Linked DNA regions of Marinoscillum sp. 108. The protein of the gene in region 1 binds, or shares a complex with, the protein of each later gene. Links are inferred from orthologs where the notes say so. Each region holds a gene or a part of one and is shown on either strand. Other genes may lie near its edges.

The links.
Region 2: the proteins of GV030_RS19300 (region 1) and uvrB are in contact, whole or in part, in a crystal structure (PDB 7EGT), measured with the Thermus thermophilus proteins. The link is inferred for Marinoscillum sp. 108 from one-to-one orthologs. Residues at the interface, in WP_096412145.1 of Thermus thermophilus: His654, Arg656, Phe657, Gln666, Asp668, Glu669, Lys680, Arg681, Leu682, Ser683, Lys685, Tyr686, Ala687; in WP_096411307.1 of Thermus thermophilus: Glu23, Leu25, Arg26, Asp27, Gly28, Glu29, Arg30, Phe31, Arg55, Glu326, Asp327, Phe328, Glu379, Ser382, Gln383, His398, Gly400, Arg401.

What each region holds. Positions count from the first base shown.
Region 1 is NZ_LR734817.1:429,582-437,873, forward strand. What follows is about bases 2,274-5,237. They hold GV030_RS19300 (ATP-dependent helicase), read left to right. Parts: upstream 2,274-2,600; coding sequence 2,601-4,874; downstream 4,875-5,237. Other genes in these bases: GV030_RS19295 (hypothetical protein), read left to right, coding at 2,319-2,513; GV030_RS19305 (n-acetylglutamate synthase), read left to right, coding at 4,864-5,205. Also shown: GV030_RS19280 (DUF1761 domain-containing protein), read right to left, coding at 13-411; GV030_RS19285 (hypothetical protein), read right to left, coding at 528-953; GV030_RS19290 (hypothetical protein), read right to left, coding at 1,040-1,837; GV030_RS19310 (hypothetical protein), read right to left, coding at 5,282-7,018; GV030_RS19315 (glycosyltransferase family 2 protein), read right to left, coding at 7,159-8,079; GV030_RS19320 (VRR-NUC domain-containing protein), read left to right, coding at 8,142-8,292. UniProt on the Escherichia coli protein: A helicase with DNA-dependent ATPase activity. Unwinds DNA duplexes with 3'-5' polarity. Translocates on single-stranded DNA with 3'-5' polarity. Initiates unwinding more efficiently from a nicked substrate than double-stranded DNA.
Region 2 is NZ_LR734808.1:3,625,201-3,631,000, forward strand. The notes cover bases 17-3,005. They hold uvrB (excinuclease ABC subunit UvrB), read left to right. Parts: upstream 17-494; coding sequence 495-2,516; downstream 2,517-3,005. Other genes in these bases: GV030_RS14740 (shikimate dehydrogenase), read left to right, coding at 17-488; GV030_RS14750 (VOC family protein), read left to right, coding at 2,592-3,005. In the rest of the region: more of GV030_RS14740, read left to right, coding at 1-16; more of GV030_RS14750, read left to right, coding at 3,006-3,653; GV030_RS14755 (hypothetical protein), read right to left, coding at 3,660-5,204; GV030_RS14760 (2-isopropylmalate synthase), read left to right, coding at 5,407-5,800. UniProt on the Escherichia coli protein: The UvrABC repair system catalyzes the recognition and processing of DNA lesions. A damage recognition complex composed of 2 UvrA and 2 UvrB subunits scans DNA for abnormalities.

The DNA of each region.
Region 1 (8,292 bases):
AGGCCCCATTCCCTACCTCCAGGCAGTCAGGATCACACCCATCAATGTGAAGGTGATCACGAAATAGAAGGAGTTGATAAACCACAGCTTGAAGGAGCTTCTGGAAAACAGCGCATTCACCCCCATGGCCAGAGCCACCCAACCAAAGCCTGTCAGAAAGCCGTACAAAGCCCCTTCGCTCACGCTGGCTTCTCCGATGAACATCGCCAGGTTTATCGCCATAATCAACTCGAGCACAAAGGCTATCCCGTAGATTTTAACCATATTGGCTTCTTTGAGCTCTTCTTCGGTGAAGCCCATCTCGTCCATCCAGGTCTGCCCGAAAAGTGGGCCATACCAGATGCCGCCCACTACAAAAGTCATAACTGCTGATGCGATCACCGCCAGCCAGTTCAATGATGAAATATCCATAATTTCTAAGGTTAGTTGATGGAGAAATATAGCTATTCTATGTGAAAAAATTGAACTCTTTCATCACCGGTATTGTGAAGCCATAGGCCTGGCCTTTCCTGAAATACCTTACCTATTCAATCCTCCAATGGAACCGCCCGCTCGTACTCCTGCTCCCTGATGAGATAGGTAAAGTAGTGTTCCGGGTCTTCCGCATAGGACAGGTCATCGAGAATGTTTCCCGAGTGAGGACTCCAATATCCCCTTCCGGGGTTGAATACATGGTAAGTTACCATAGCACTATCGAAGATAATCCGCATTGAATCAGTTCGGATACCCTCATTTATGCCCAAAGGCTTACCTTCGAAAGTACCGATTTCAAAAAGAACACTTTCGCCACCATACCCGATCTCCACGGTTTCCTTAGATCTTCCGTACTTGAAATACTCCAAAGAGACATGATGATCAGTGATATTACGGATTTCGAAGGTCTGTACGTAGTTCTCCAACCTGTGGCAGGATGTGAGCAAAACAATTGAGAGCAATAATAAAAACACCTTCATATCTAATTGCAGTTTACTCCTGAATTGCTCTATTATTCGTTTTTTCAAACATAACTGACCCTGGTATAAAAACAAAATCAGACGGATCACCATTCCCTTACTGCCTTCCAGTCCACTTCGAATTTCCTGTTCACTTCTTCCAATAGAGCAGGATCAATCAATGGCTCCTCACCTACCCATCTGTCGGGAAGAAGGGCAGCACCATACAGCACCAGATGATAAAATGCCCAAACGGGCCGGTACAGGAGCCAGTGTTTCCACTTATGCTGATAATTGACCGGAACACGGCGTACCACTTTTCTGCAAAACGTGCGCAGTACTTTGAGCTGCTTTTCACTGAAAGAAGGATGAATGATCTTGTCCGTCACCTGGGGCGCAGGTACGCCCATAAAGCCTGCCAATGAGTTCAGAAATGCCTCCGGATTCGTTTTTAAATCGTCGTAAAACAACACCAAGGGCGGATCTATGCAGCATTCTGAGATCACCCGCAGCATTGGGGCATAGCACAGGTCTTTTTGTTTCCAGTACCCGGCATCATTTTCCAAATCCAAAAACGCTTCAAAACTTCCAAACCACCCGTTCTTCACATGTCGCTTGTACTGTGAAGCGATCCAGTCGGCATGCCGCCGCAGAAGGATAATCACCCGCGCCTGCGGATAGGTACTGGTGAACCAGCGCACCTCCTCTTCCAGCTGACGATCAAACTCCCGGGAAACCAGAACCTTCTCTGCACTTAGCCTGGGTATGATCGCCTTGGACTTACGGTAACTGTGGGTGGAAATATAATGCACACCCTGCAGTCGGGGGAAAACCGCCTGCTGTAGGTAAGTGGAGGCTACCTTACCCAACCCGACATGAAAGTAAATCTCCTGCTCAGTGTCCATCTAGCGAAATTAAGGTTTTGGTGCCAACTGACTTTTCTTCATTTTCCCAGATCAAGCAGAATTCCCGTGGGGAGATTGCAATAAAGGTGGATGGTGAGGTAGTGATCTGAAACCTTATACACCTCAATCTAATTGATTGGCTACTTACCCTTCATTTTCTTTGCTTGCCCCGGGCCGCGTAGGCAAAGAAAACAATTCGTTGATCCACATAAAGGCACCAACCTGGTCGGTCGCACGCAAAAAATCATTTTGACTTAACGAACTAGGTCTTTTTTAGAACTTTTGGAGTCAAAATGATTCACACTTGTCCCGGCCGGGCAAGGCTTGGATGCCCTGCCCGCCTTTACGCCCCTACTTTTCTGAATTCAAAGTGGATTAATTCAGTGTTGCAAAATATAGTTATATAGTGATACCCCCATAAATATTGTTTGATCCATTTTTCCAGCCACTCTTTGAGTAATGTTGCCGTAATATTTGAATAATGTTTTATTATTTTAGCCGATCACTCCATGTGGGTGCCCCATACATTTTGAAAAATTTGGATTCTACTACCGAAAACCTTGTGAGGAAGGGCAAAAATAACTGGAAAAATATCATTCTGATGATCGAGATCGGGCTGGTGATTGGGTTTCTGGCCATCGTAGTTCTCAACTACTTTTTCAGGTTTCTCCTCTGATCCTTCATACAGTTAATCACCAAAAAAGGATGCGTCATTTTTCACTTTCCAACCCCGAAGTTTGAGGGTTTAAATTAGATTTGCCGAATGGCAAGTGAAGTGCAGGCAGACTATCTCAACGAGCTCAATCCCCCCCAACGAGAAGGCGTAGTAAACACAGAAGGACCCACCATGCTGATAGCAGGCGCAGGATCGGGCAAAACGCGTGTACTCACCTATCGGATCGCGCACCTTATCCAGCATCACCATGTAGAGCCCTTTAGCATCATGGCGCTTACCTTTACCAACAAGGCCGCTAAGGAAATGCGCGAGCGTATTGAAAAAATCGTGGGCAATGAAGCGAGAAACCTCTACATGGGCACTTTTCACTCGGTGTTTGCCCGTATTCTTCGGTCTGAAGCTTCCAGACTTGGTTTTCCCAGCAACTTTACCATCTACGACACTGACGACTCCAAGACACTCATTCGGCAGATCGTAAAACAGATGAAACTGGACGACAAGCTCTACAAGGCCAATGTAGTGCTCAACAGGATCTCAGCAGCCAAAAACCGACTGGTTTCGTGGCAGGATTACCTCAACAACCCCATCTATGCACAGGATGACGCGGACAATATGCGCCCTGAAATGGGGAAACTCTATCAGACCTACGTGATGCGCTGCTTCAGCGCAGACGCCATGGATTTTGATGATTTGCTCTTCAATACCAATGTGCTTTTTCAGGAGCATCCGGATGTACTGAACAAATACCAGCAGCGATTCAAATACCTGCTCATCGACGAGTTTCAGGATACCAACATCTCTCAGTACCTCATCGCCAAAAGACTGGCCGCAGTGCGTCAAAATATTGCGGTGGTGGGAGATGACGCCCAAAGTATCTATGCTTTTCGTGGAGCAGACATACAAAACATCCTCAACTTTGAGCGGGACTACCCGGACCTTAAAGTCATTAAGCTGGAGCAAAACTACCGCTCCACGAAGACCATTGTCAATGCAGCAAATTCGGTCATCAATAAAAACACTGCCCAGCTGCAAAAGAATGTGTGGACGGACAACGACGAAGGTGACCTGATCGAACTGATCAAAGCCACGTCCGACAATGAAGAGGGTAAGCTCATCGCGTCAGCCATTTTTGAAACCAAAATGCAAACCCAGTCGAGCAACGCCGAGTTTGCCATTTTGTACCGAACCAACAGCCAGTCCAGGGCCATGGAGGAAGCCCTCCGCAGAAACAACCTCAAGTACAGGGTAGTCGGCGGGCTGTCATTTTACCAAAGAAAAGAAATCAAGGACCTGATCGCCTACCTGCGGTTTATCGTGAACCCCAATGACGAGCAGGCCGTGCGGCGAAGCATCAACCTACCCAAAAGAGGGATAGGGCCAGGCACCATCGAAAAGCTGGTGGTAGTGGCCTCAGAGGAAAACCAGCCCCTCTGGAATGTCATGGAAAATGCCAAGAGCTATCTGGGCGGACGCGGTGGCAATCAGGTAGATGAGTACGTCACATTGATCAAGAGTTTCAGACTCACTGCGGAGAAAAAAGACGCCTACGACACAGCGGCTCTGGTAGCCAAAAACTCAGGTTTACTAAAGGAACTCTATGCGGACAAGACCATAGAGGGGATGAGCCGATACGAAAACGTACAGGAATTGCTCAACGCCATCAAGGAATTTACGGACGACAAAGAGCGCGAAGACAAAAGTCTGAGTGCTTTCCTGCAGGAGGTCACCCTGCTCACAGACGAGGACCGAAGTGACTCTAATGAAGAAGCTGTCACCCTCATGACCATTCACATGGCCAAAGGGCTGGAGTTTAATCACGTGTATATCGTGGGTATGGAAGAAGACCTCTTCCCCTCACAGATGATGCTGAGCAGCCGCGCCGACCTGGAGGAGGAACGCCGATTGTTTTATGTGGCCATCACCAGAGCCAAAAAGAAGCTCACCCTGAGTTACGCCCTCAACAGATATCGCTTTGGGAGGCTGAAAAATTGTGAGCCAAGTAGATTTCTGGAGGAAATAGACCCCCGGTTCATCAAAGTCAACAAGAAATTTGGAAGCAGGGCTGCACTGTCCAGCGCGGAGAGCTATGTCACCAAAAACTTTGTGAATAACCTGAAAAAGGACCAGAACAACCGAAAGTTTGCCTCGGCTCCTAAACACAAGCCCAGTCCGGATTTTCAGCCCAGCGACACGAGTGGCCTGCACGAAGGGATGCGAGTGGAGCACGCCAAATTTGGCTTTGGCAAAGTGACCGTCATAGATGCTGAGGGGGCCAATAAAAAAGCAAAAGTGGAATTTGATACCGCGGGAGAGAAGACATTATTATTGAGTTTTGCAAAATTGAGAATCATTGAAGATTAATTATCACAAGAAACGTTTTAAGGCCGTAACCAATAGTGAACACGGCGAAGTAGACCCACAAACCATCTTTCATTACTCACAGGAAGGTGACGTACTATGGGCAGTCTATCAGGGCAGCAGCATCAAACTGGGCACCATCACGGGCCTGGTGAAAACGGACGGCTCGCTGGAGTTTGCCTATCAGCATGTGAATACTGAGGGTGATATTCGCAGTGGGAAGTGTATCTCCTGGCCTGAAATACTGGAAGATGGCCGCATCCAGCTTCATGAAGCCTGGCAGTGGAATGATGGCGGAGAAAAGGGCGAATCAGTGATAGAAGAGATTGCCTAAGTATCTCCGGCCTGAAAACTAAAAAAGGACACGGATCACTCCGTGCCCTTCACACAAAACAGCTTTTGTTATTCTACTACTCAGCTATTAATACTCTGATACCGTAGCTCTGAGGGTCGTTCGGGGGATCCGCATTCCAGTCGTTAAAAGAATGCGACCCATCGGTCTCATAATTCAAGCGGTATTCACCTTTTGGAAGCCTGAGATTCTCCACGACCATTCGGTTCTTGCGGGCACCCCCTGCGTGATCCGTGTCGTAGTAGTCCATTTCCCAAACCACCTCGCCGGTGTTCATGTTTTTGATCCAGCCGTAGTCGTACATCCGGTTGTCGGAGCCTTCGCCTATGGCCATTATGGTTACCTTGGTATCTTTATCCAGGACAAAAATCTTTTTCAGATAGGCATTATCACTGGGCATTAAGAGCTCAGCAATCAGGTTCTTGGTCACAAAGTCCTCTACCTCAAAAGTCGTTACCAGCCCTACTTCGTTATCATTAGTGGCCCAGAGGGTCATTCCCCACCGATCTTCTTCATGCGGGCTGGCTGCATTCCATGAGTTGTATGCATGAGATCCGTCCGTGGTGTAATAGGCGATGTAGTCACCCTTATCAAGCGTCAGCACATCCTCAAACCTTCGGTTTTTGCTGGCGCCTCCGGCATGCTCCGTTTTATATCCACGCATTTTCCATACGGTCTTTCGGGTATTGGCATCCACAATCCACCCATAGTCAGCCATGTCATCATAGCTGGAACTCTCACCCAGGCAAAGCACCCGCACATCCATGTCTTTGCTAAGGGAAAAGCCTTTAGAGACCAGGGCATGATTGCGCACCTTCACCAACTCCGCTACGGGTTGCATAGATTTAGGAGCCTTAAACGTGGCAAAGTTTTTACGATCAGCTTCTGTGGCCGGAAAAAGCGCCACTCCCCAAAACTGAGGATCGTCTGGCGGCAGAGCATTCCATTTCTCAAAAGAGTGAGAATCATCCGTGCGGTAGCTCACGATATAGCTCCCTGCTGGCAAGGTGATCTGCTCATCTACCCTGAGGTTTTTATCTGCTCCACCTGCAAAGTCTGTGTTTTTATAATTCATCTCGAAGACCCGCTCTCTGGAGGCTGCGTTGTAGATCCATACATAGTCAAAGATCTCGTCCTTGCGGCCCTCGCCTAAAGCATAAATACGAATATCTGTAGAAGCTGTGAGTGTAAAACCTTGCTCAAAGCGCTCTTTGTTTTCAGCTTTCAAAAAATAAACCGGAGCTTTTTTCACCTTCGCATCAAAGAGTGCATCCACACTCACTGATGATACCCCGGAACCACTTACAGAGATCATCAAATCGTCCTGCAGGCTTCTTCTGAACTTCTCCTTATCTCTGGAGTCAAAAATTTCATCCACCAGGGCATCAAAACTATCGATGGTCCAGTCGCTCATGGTGAAGTTGTTGCCCCACCCACGAGTATCATACGCTCCCGTAAAATAGAGCTCGTAGTTACCCGGCTTCAATGGCAACTCCACTGAGAAGTCATACACCCCATCACTCTTGCGAAACTCATGGTCCTTCATCTCGTCAAACAAATGCCAAACCACCTCGCGGGTGTCAGCGTCCAAAATCCAGCCATAGTACAAGAGCAACCTATAATCATCTCTGAATACGCCACCAGAACCACTAATTTTCACAGTTGCATTCTTAGATAGGTTAAATGCTTTGATCTCAAGATTTTCAGGATTTACATCGTCGATGGTCACGGTCTGCGCATGGAGGTTTCCGAGGAGCCCAAACATGACACCAACCAGGATAGCTAAGTATTTCATAGGTTATTGTTTTGTGATATGAGCACATCGTGCCAATTTTTGTGCCGTAAGCAAAAAAATGCCCTACAGAGCCATAGGAGAAGATTCCCTATTGCAAAGAGTGACCGAATACGGTCAATACTGTCCTTTTCTGATACACCCTAAAACCTTGATCGGACCAATGCGATCACAGCCTCGCCCATCACCCTCGGGCTTCGCAAAACATATAAACCGGCCCCCAGTGCTTTAAACCATTGGCCCGCCTTCAGCAAAAAATAAGCCTCGAGTAAATGCAGATAAGCCTTTTCAAAAGGACCTCTGAGCCAACCAGATCGCTCCAGCTTTTGGATAAAAGTCAGCTGACGAACAACCAGCGGGGGCTCCTGTTCATGTATGCGATACCTGCCACCCACCACATCCGTTGAATGGAAAGTCACTCCTTCGTTCCGCATATGCATGAGCAAATACCTGTCCTCCCCATAGGTGAGGTCTTCAGGAAATCTGTGCTGCTGAAAAGTGCCCTTTCGGAAAACCATCGAATGTATGGCAGGGCAATAGATCAAAAAATATGCAGGGTGATTCGCAGACTTGAAATGATCTCTTTGCTGAATATAAGTGTAGTAGCGTCTCAACCTTTCGAATCGGGCAGATGAACGTTCGGCAAACAGTGTAGTTCTGGAAATAAAGACATCCACCGTGGAGTGTTGCTCAAGGTATGAAACAGCGACTTTCAAAAAGTGCTCTTCCAGCAAATCATCGTCATCCAAAAACAGCAGGTAATCACCAGTAGCCAGATCTACTCCATAGTTCCTGGCAGCAGACACTCCCCCATTTCTTTCCAACCTTGTGAGCTTCACCTGATCAAATTCAGCCACAATTGCTGCGATCTCGGCAGCTTGCTCTGTATCGGATCCATCATCTATCACCAGCACTTCACAGGGAGGCAGTGACTGTGCAAGGGCGGAGGTCAGCGCAGCTCTGAGAAAGGCCACCCTGTTATAAACCGTGACAATAATAGAAACCCTGGACAATGTGTTGAGGTTATTAAATGAGTTGATCGAAATGAAAGTAGCAAAATACAACCAGCGAATCTGATAAACCTAAAAAATGTTTTCATTTGCCCCGGAAACCCGCTCGTGAAGGAATGCCTGAATCTGAAAAAATCATACTTCCCCCAAAATACTATCTGGACTACTTCAGGGACCTGCTGGCGTTTATCCAAAAGGGCTCATCGCACCTGCTAAGTGCAGATGACGTCATTTTCATTCAGCTATTCGAAGCCCTCTCCGAAGATG
Region 2 (5,800 bases), on another replicon or contig:
ATGTGGTCAAGAAGGAGGGAAACAAATTAGTCGGCTACAACAGTGATTTTTTTGGATTCAGACAGTCCATGATTAATTATTTTCAGGGTAACGTGACCTGTGAGAAAGCATTGATTTTGGGCGGTGGCGGTGCTTCCAAAGCTGTAGAAGCCGCTTTTTTGGATTTAGGTATTAAGTACATGGTCGTTTCCAGGGATAAGCACAGAGGTGATCTGGTGTACCAGGATCTGAAAGACGACCCCACTTACGTTTCAAAGGTGGACATGATTGTTAATACCACGCCACTAGGCATGCATCCCAATCTGGAGAGCAAACCTGATATTCCTTATGATGTCATTCGGGCCGAACAATACTTGTATGATCTCGTTTATAACCCGGAAGAAACGGCATTTATGAAGGAGGGAAGACGCAGGGGAGCGCGCACCAAAAATGGATTGGAAATGCTGTATGTACAGGCCGATCGAGCCTGGGAAATTTGGAATTCCTAAATCTACATGGATTTTAAGATCAGTTCAGAATATGTGCCTACCGGCGACCAGCCCAAGGCTATTGCTCAGCTTACAGAAGGAATCAACAATGGAGAAGGTGCTCAGACCCTACTGGGGGTAACGGGCTCCGGAAAAACCTTCACGGTGGCCAATGTCATCGAGCAGGTACAGAAGCCTACACTGGTGCTTTGCCATAATAAGACCCTGGCAGCCCAGCTGTATGGGGAGTTCAAAAGTTTCTTCCCGGACAACTCCGTAGAATACTTCATTTCCTACTACGACTATTACCAGCCGGAGGCATTTTTGCCTACCACCAACCTCTACATAGAAAAAGACCTTTCTATTAACGAGGAAATCGAAAAACTCAGACTTAGTGCTACATCTGCGCTCCTTTCAGGACGCAGGGATGTTATAGTGGTCGCTTCAGTTTCCTGTATTTATGGTATCGGCAACCCCGAGGAGTTTGGAAAAAACGTCATTAAGGTTCAGGAGGGGGATACCATTCCTAGAAACCAATTTTTATTCCAGCTGGTGGATATACTGTACAGCCGCACGGAGGTGGAGTTTAAAAGGGGCACCTTTCGGGTAAAAGGTGACACTGTGGACGTCTTCATTGCCTATGCAGATTTTGCTTATCGCTTTATTTTTTGGGGCGATGATGTGGAATCTATTCAGCGGATAGACCCTCAGACGGGCGAGAAGCTTTCAGAAGAGCGCATAGTGAGCATATTCCCGGCCAACCTTTTTGTTACAGGAAAAGAGTTGCTTCAGGTGGCCATCAGGGAGATTCAGGATGACATGGTAGCGCAGGTTCAGTTTTTCGAAGAGGAGCGTCGTTTTTTGGAAGCCAAACGTCTGAAAGAAAGAACCGAGTTTGACCTGGAGATGATCCGTGAGATCGGATACTGCTCCGGTGTGGAAAATTACTCGAGGTATTTTGACCGCCGTACAGCTGGCGCACGACCTTTCTGTTTATTGGATTACTTCCCGGATGACTACCTGATGATCGTGGACGAGAGCCATGTTACAATCCCTCAGATCAGGGGGATGTGGGGAGGTGATCGGAGTAGGAAGGTAAATCTGGTGGACTATGGTTTCAGACTGCCTTCTGCTTTGGACAACCGACCGCTTACTTTCAATGAATTTGAAAGCATGCTGAATCAGGTGGTGTTTGTGAGCGCTACTCCTAGTGAGTATGAGTTAATCAAGTCTGAAGGGATTATCGTGGAGCAGCTCATCAGGCCCACAGGACTTTTGGATCCTATCATTGAAGTGCGGCCCAGCGTGAATCAGATCGATGACTTGCTGGAGGAAATATGGCTGCGGGTGGAGCGAAAAGAGCGGGTGCTGGTGACCACACTTACCAAGCGAATGGCCGAGGAGCTGACGAAGTATATGAGCAATGCGGGCGTGAAGACCCGCTACATTCATTCAGAAGTGGATACACTGGATCGGGTGGAGATATTGCGTGAGCTGCGTCTGGGGGTTTTTGATGTACTTGTGGGGGTAAATCTGCTCAGGGAAGGACTCGACTTGCCTGAGGTTTCCCTGGTCACTATCATTGATGCCGATAAAGAAGGGTTTTTGAGGAATGAACGCTCTTTGGTTCAAACCATTGGTCGGGCTGCCAGGAATGAGAATGGGATGGTAATCATGTATGCAGATAAGATTACGGATTCCATGCAGAGATCCATCGACGAGACTAACAGGCGGCGAAGTATCCAGCAGGCCTACAACGAGGAACACGGAATAGTACCTAAAACCATCATTAAAAACAGGGAAGCCATCTTGGGGCAAACCTCTGCGGCGGATAAGAAGAAGGGCGCCAAGAAATATTATACAGGAGATGAAGTGGAGCTGACCGTGGCAGCGGACCCGGTAGTTGCATATATGAATAAGGACCAGTTGATAAAGCTGGCTTCAGATACCCGTAAGCAGATGGAGAAGGCAGCCAAGGATCTCGACTTTATGGAAGCTGCCAGACTTAGGGATGAGATGCTGGAGATCGAGAAAATGTTAAAAAAGTGACTCCAGCCATGAGAGGATTCCGCTCATCAAACCAACAAATTCTGTTATTTTAGCCACCTGAATTATTAAATCGATATGTACAAGCGCATCAATGGCATCCAGCACATCGGAGTAGGTGTATCCGACTCTGAGGTTTCACAAAAATGGTATCGGAAATTCATAGGAATGGACATTCCTATTTTTGATGGAGTAGCTCCAGCTCCATTGATGGACGTGTACACAAAAAACGAAACTATTACCAAGCGAGCTACCATGATTTTGAATCTTCAGGGTGGATGCGCTATGGAAGTGGTCAATCCTACTTCATTTACTCCACGTCAGCCCGATTTTGAGACTCAGCTAGGTGATATTGGGATCTATATCAATCAGATAAAAGCATTTGATGTGGAGGCTGCCTATGCTCATTTTGAGAAACACGGAGCCATCCTGCGCTCGGGTATTGTGGACATGCCGGATGGAGGTAAGACTTTTTATGTAGAAGATCCCAATGGGTTGTTATTTCAGATTCTTCCAGGGCGCAACTTCTACACGAAGGGGCATCACATCACCGGTGGGCCAAATGGCTGTGTGATTGGTGTTTCAAACATTGACAATTCACTGAAGTTGTACGCCGATGTATTGGGGTATGATCAGGTTGTTTATGATGAAACTCGTGTTTTCGATGATTTCAAGTCACTTCCTGGGGGCGAGAAATCTTTCCGAAGAATCCGGCTAACACAATCCAATCCTCCCGGCGGAGGTTTTGCCAAAGTGTCTGCTGATACTTACATCGAATTGATTCAGGCTCAGGACTATCAGCCGAGAAAAATTTATAAAGGTCGAATCTGGGGAGATATTGGCTTTGTCCATGTTGGGTTGGATGTTCGTGGAATGAAGGCGCTGGGTGAAGAGCTGGCCACAAAGGGCTTTGGGTTTACCTGCGATACCCGGGATACCCTGGATATGGGTGGAACCACCCGTGTGCACTGTACATACATAGATGATCCGGATGGCGTGCTGATAGAAATGATCGAGGTGTATAAAATTCCGATCATCGAAAAGCTGGGTGTATTCCTGAATGTAGAGAAGCGTGATCCTTTGAAGCCTCTGCCAGATTTCATGCTGAAGGCGCTGAAATTTAGCAGAATAAAGGACTGATACGGCTTAGCTGATCTGACCCATAGCTTTCTCTTTGATGATTTCTCCTACAGGACGATTTTCAATTTTGCTTTCCAGCCAGGAGATGATGTCAAAATAGACGAACGCCCGCTTGTCATATTTGCTTTGAGCCAAATTAAGCAGCTGATTTCTGAGCTCGACAAACCCCTGGATCAGTTCCTTTTGGGTGGTCTCTCTGCTCAGGCTTTTCAGGAAAGCCAGGATATACTGCTGAAATGAATGCAGATCGTGTTTTTTGAGTAGAAAACGATAAGTAGATCGAATGTAGTAATCGATCACGTCGCGGTTTCCCAGCTCATAGTGGGTGATGAGGTTGACGATTCTGGCAAAGGAGTGCACGTCCTGACGAATGTCTTCATCTTCTGAATTGATGATTCGGTTCAGCCATTTGAGGGCCTTCCGGTAGTTGGCGTTTCCAAAATAAAGACAGGCAATTTTGTAGAAAAGCACCAGCTCGGAGTGTTTGTCCAGCATACCGATATACCCTTCCAGCCTCTTTTCTATCCGTTGTAGGAGATTGACCCCACGCTGAAAATCACCTACCATGAAGTAGCCGTTGAACTGGTGAGCATAGCTGTACTTAAAGAGCCTTATTTGCAGATTTTCATTCAGTTTTACTAAACGGTGGTTGGCAAGCTCCCTGAGTCTTCGGTGAGTTTCCTGAAATTCTTCATGTTTCTGTAGTCTTGCCTGTGCATTCAGCAGGTGGTTGAGTCCTTTTAAGTACATTTCAAAATAATAGGCAGAGGTGGGCGGGTAATCAAACAGGCTGACCCATTTTTTGGCATACTCAAAAACCTCATCAAAATCCTGAATAAAACTATAGTAGCTGAGTTGAATGTCATACCAGAGGAGCCGTTCTCGAAAGGAAAACTCCGACTGATTCCATTCTGGAATTTGGGAGGAGAAGATGTTGCTGATCCTGTCATGGTCCTCTTTGTTTCTGATGTATCCTGTTTTTAGATAGATCGCGCTTAGTTCCACAGAGAGGTTGGTGAGCTGGTTGACCCTGGTTATTTTTTCATTAATGTCATTGGATTCGGCAACCACCTGACTTACGCGTTTTTGATTGCCTTTGCCTATCGAGTAGGGGAGCAGATTTTTCTCCCACTTGAGGACCTCCAGCTGGAGCTCCAGGTTATCACTTTTCTTGATTACTTTCTTGGCTTTCTGTAGGAGCTGCATGCTTTGCTGGTACAGGCTTCTGTCAAAGAGAATCTGGATATAGTCGATCTGCTCACGAATGTTAATGTCCTCGTTGGAGGAGGCAGTGTATTCTTTCAGGCTTTGGAGGATTTTCTTGTATAGATGCGCCTTCAGGTTACTGAACTGGCGTGGGTTGATCCATTCATTTTGCCGAATGATAAGATCTTCATCAAATGCTTCCATTTTGTCCAGGGCATCGAATAACATCAGGTATTTCGCATCGTCCTGATTTTGACCTTTGTTGCGGACTTTGAAGTAGCGCTTTTCATTTTTGCGCATGGATCGGATAAGGGTGAACAAGTGATCTGATCGCTCTTTAGGCATAGTAATTAAAAATACGTTTTATATGCAATTTAGGCTGATTTGATCTGAATTGGTATAATAGAAATCGTAATTAAAAATTTATTTGATTTTTGGCTTCACCAGTTCCCCTATACTTTCGGGGAGTTAAATCAATGTGTGAATGCACGGCCAGCGGAGGAAACCTTTCCTCAAAGCATCTTGAGGCCTTTTTAAATAAGATATCATGAGTGATAAAGTATATGTGTTTGATACTACCCTGAGAGATGGCGAGCAGGTCCCTGGTTGTCAGTTGTCCACTCCCGAGAAAATTGAAGTGGCGAAGGAGTTGGAGATCCTGGGTGTGGATATCATAGAGGCGGGCTTTCCGATTTCCAGCCCCATGGATTTTAACTCGGTCATCGAGATTTCCAAGGCCGTTTCTGATCCTATTATTTGTGCACTCACACGCTCTGTAGAGAAAGATATAGACTTTGCGGCTGACGCCTTGAAATACGCCAAGCGTAAAAGAATACACACAGGTATAGGCTCTTCCGATTACCATATCAAATACAAATTTAAGAGTGACAGAGAGAAGATATTGGAGCGAGCTGTAGCTGCTACCAAATATGCCAAAAAGT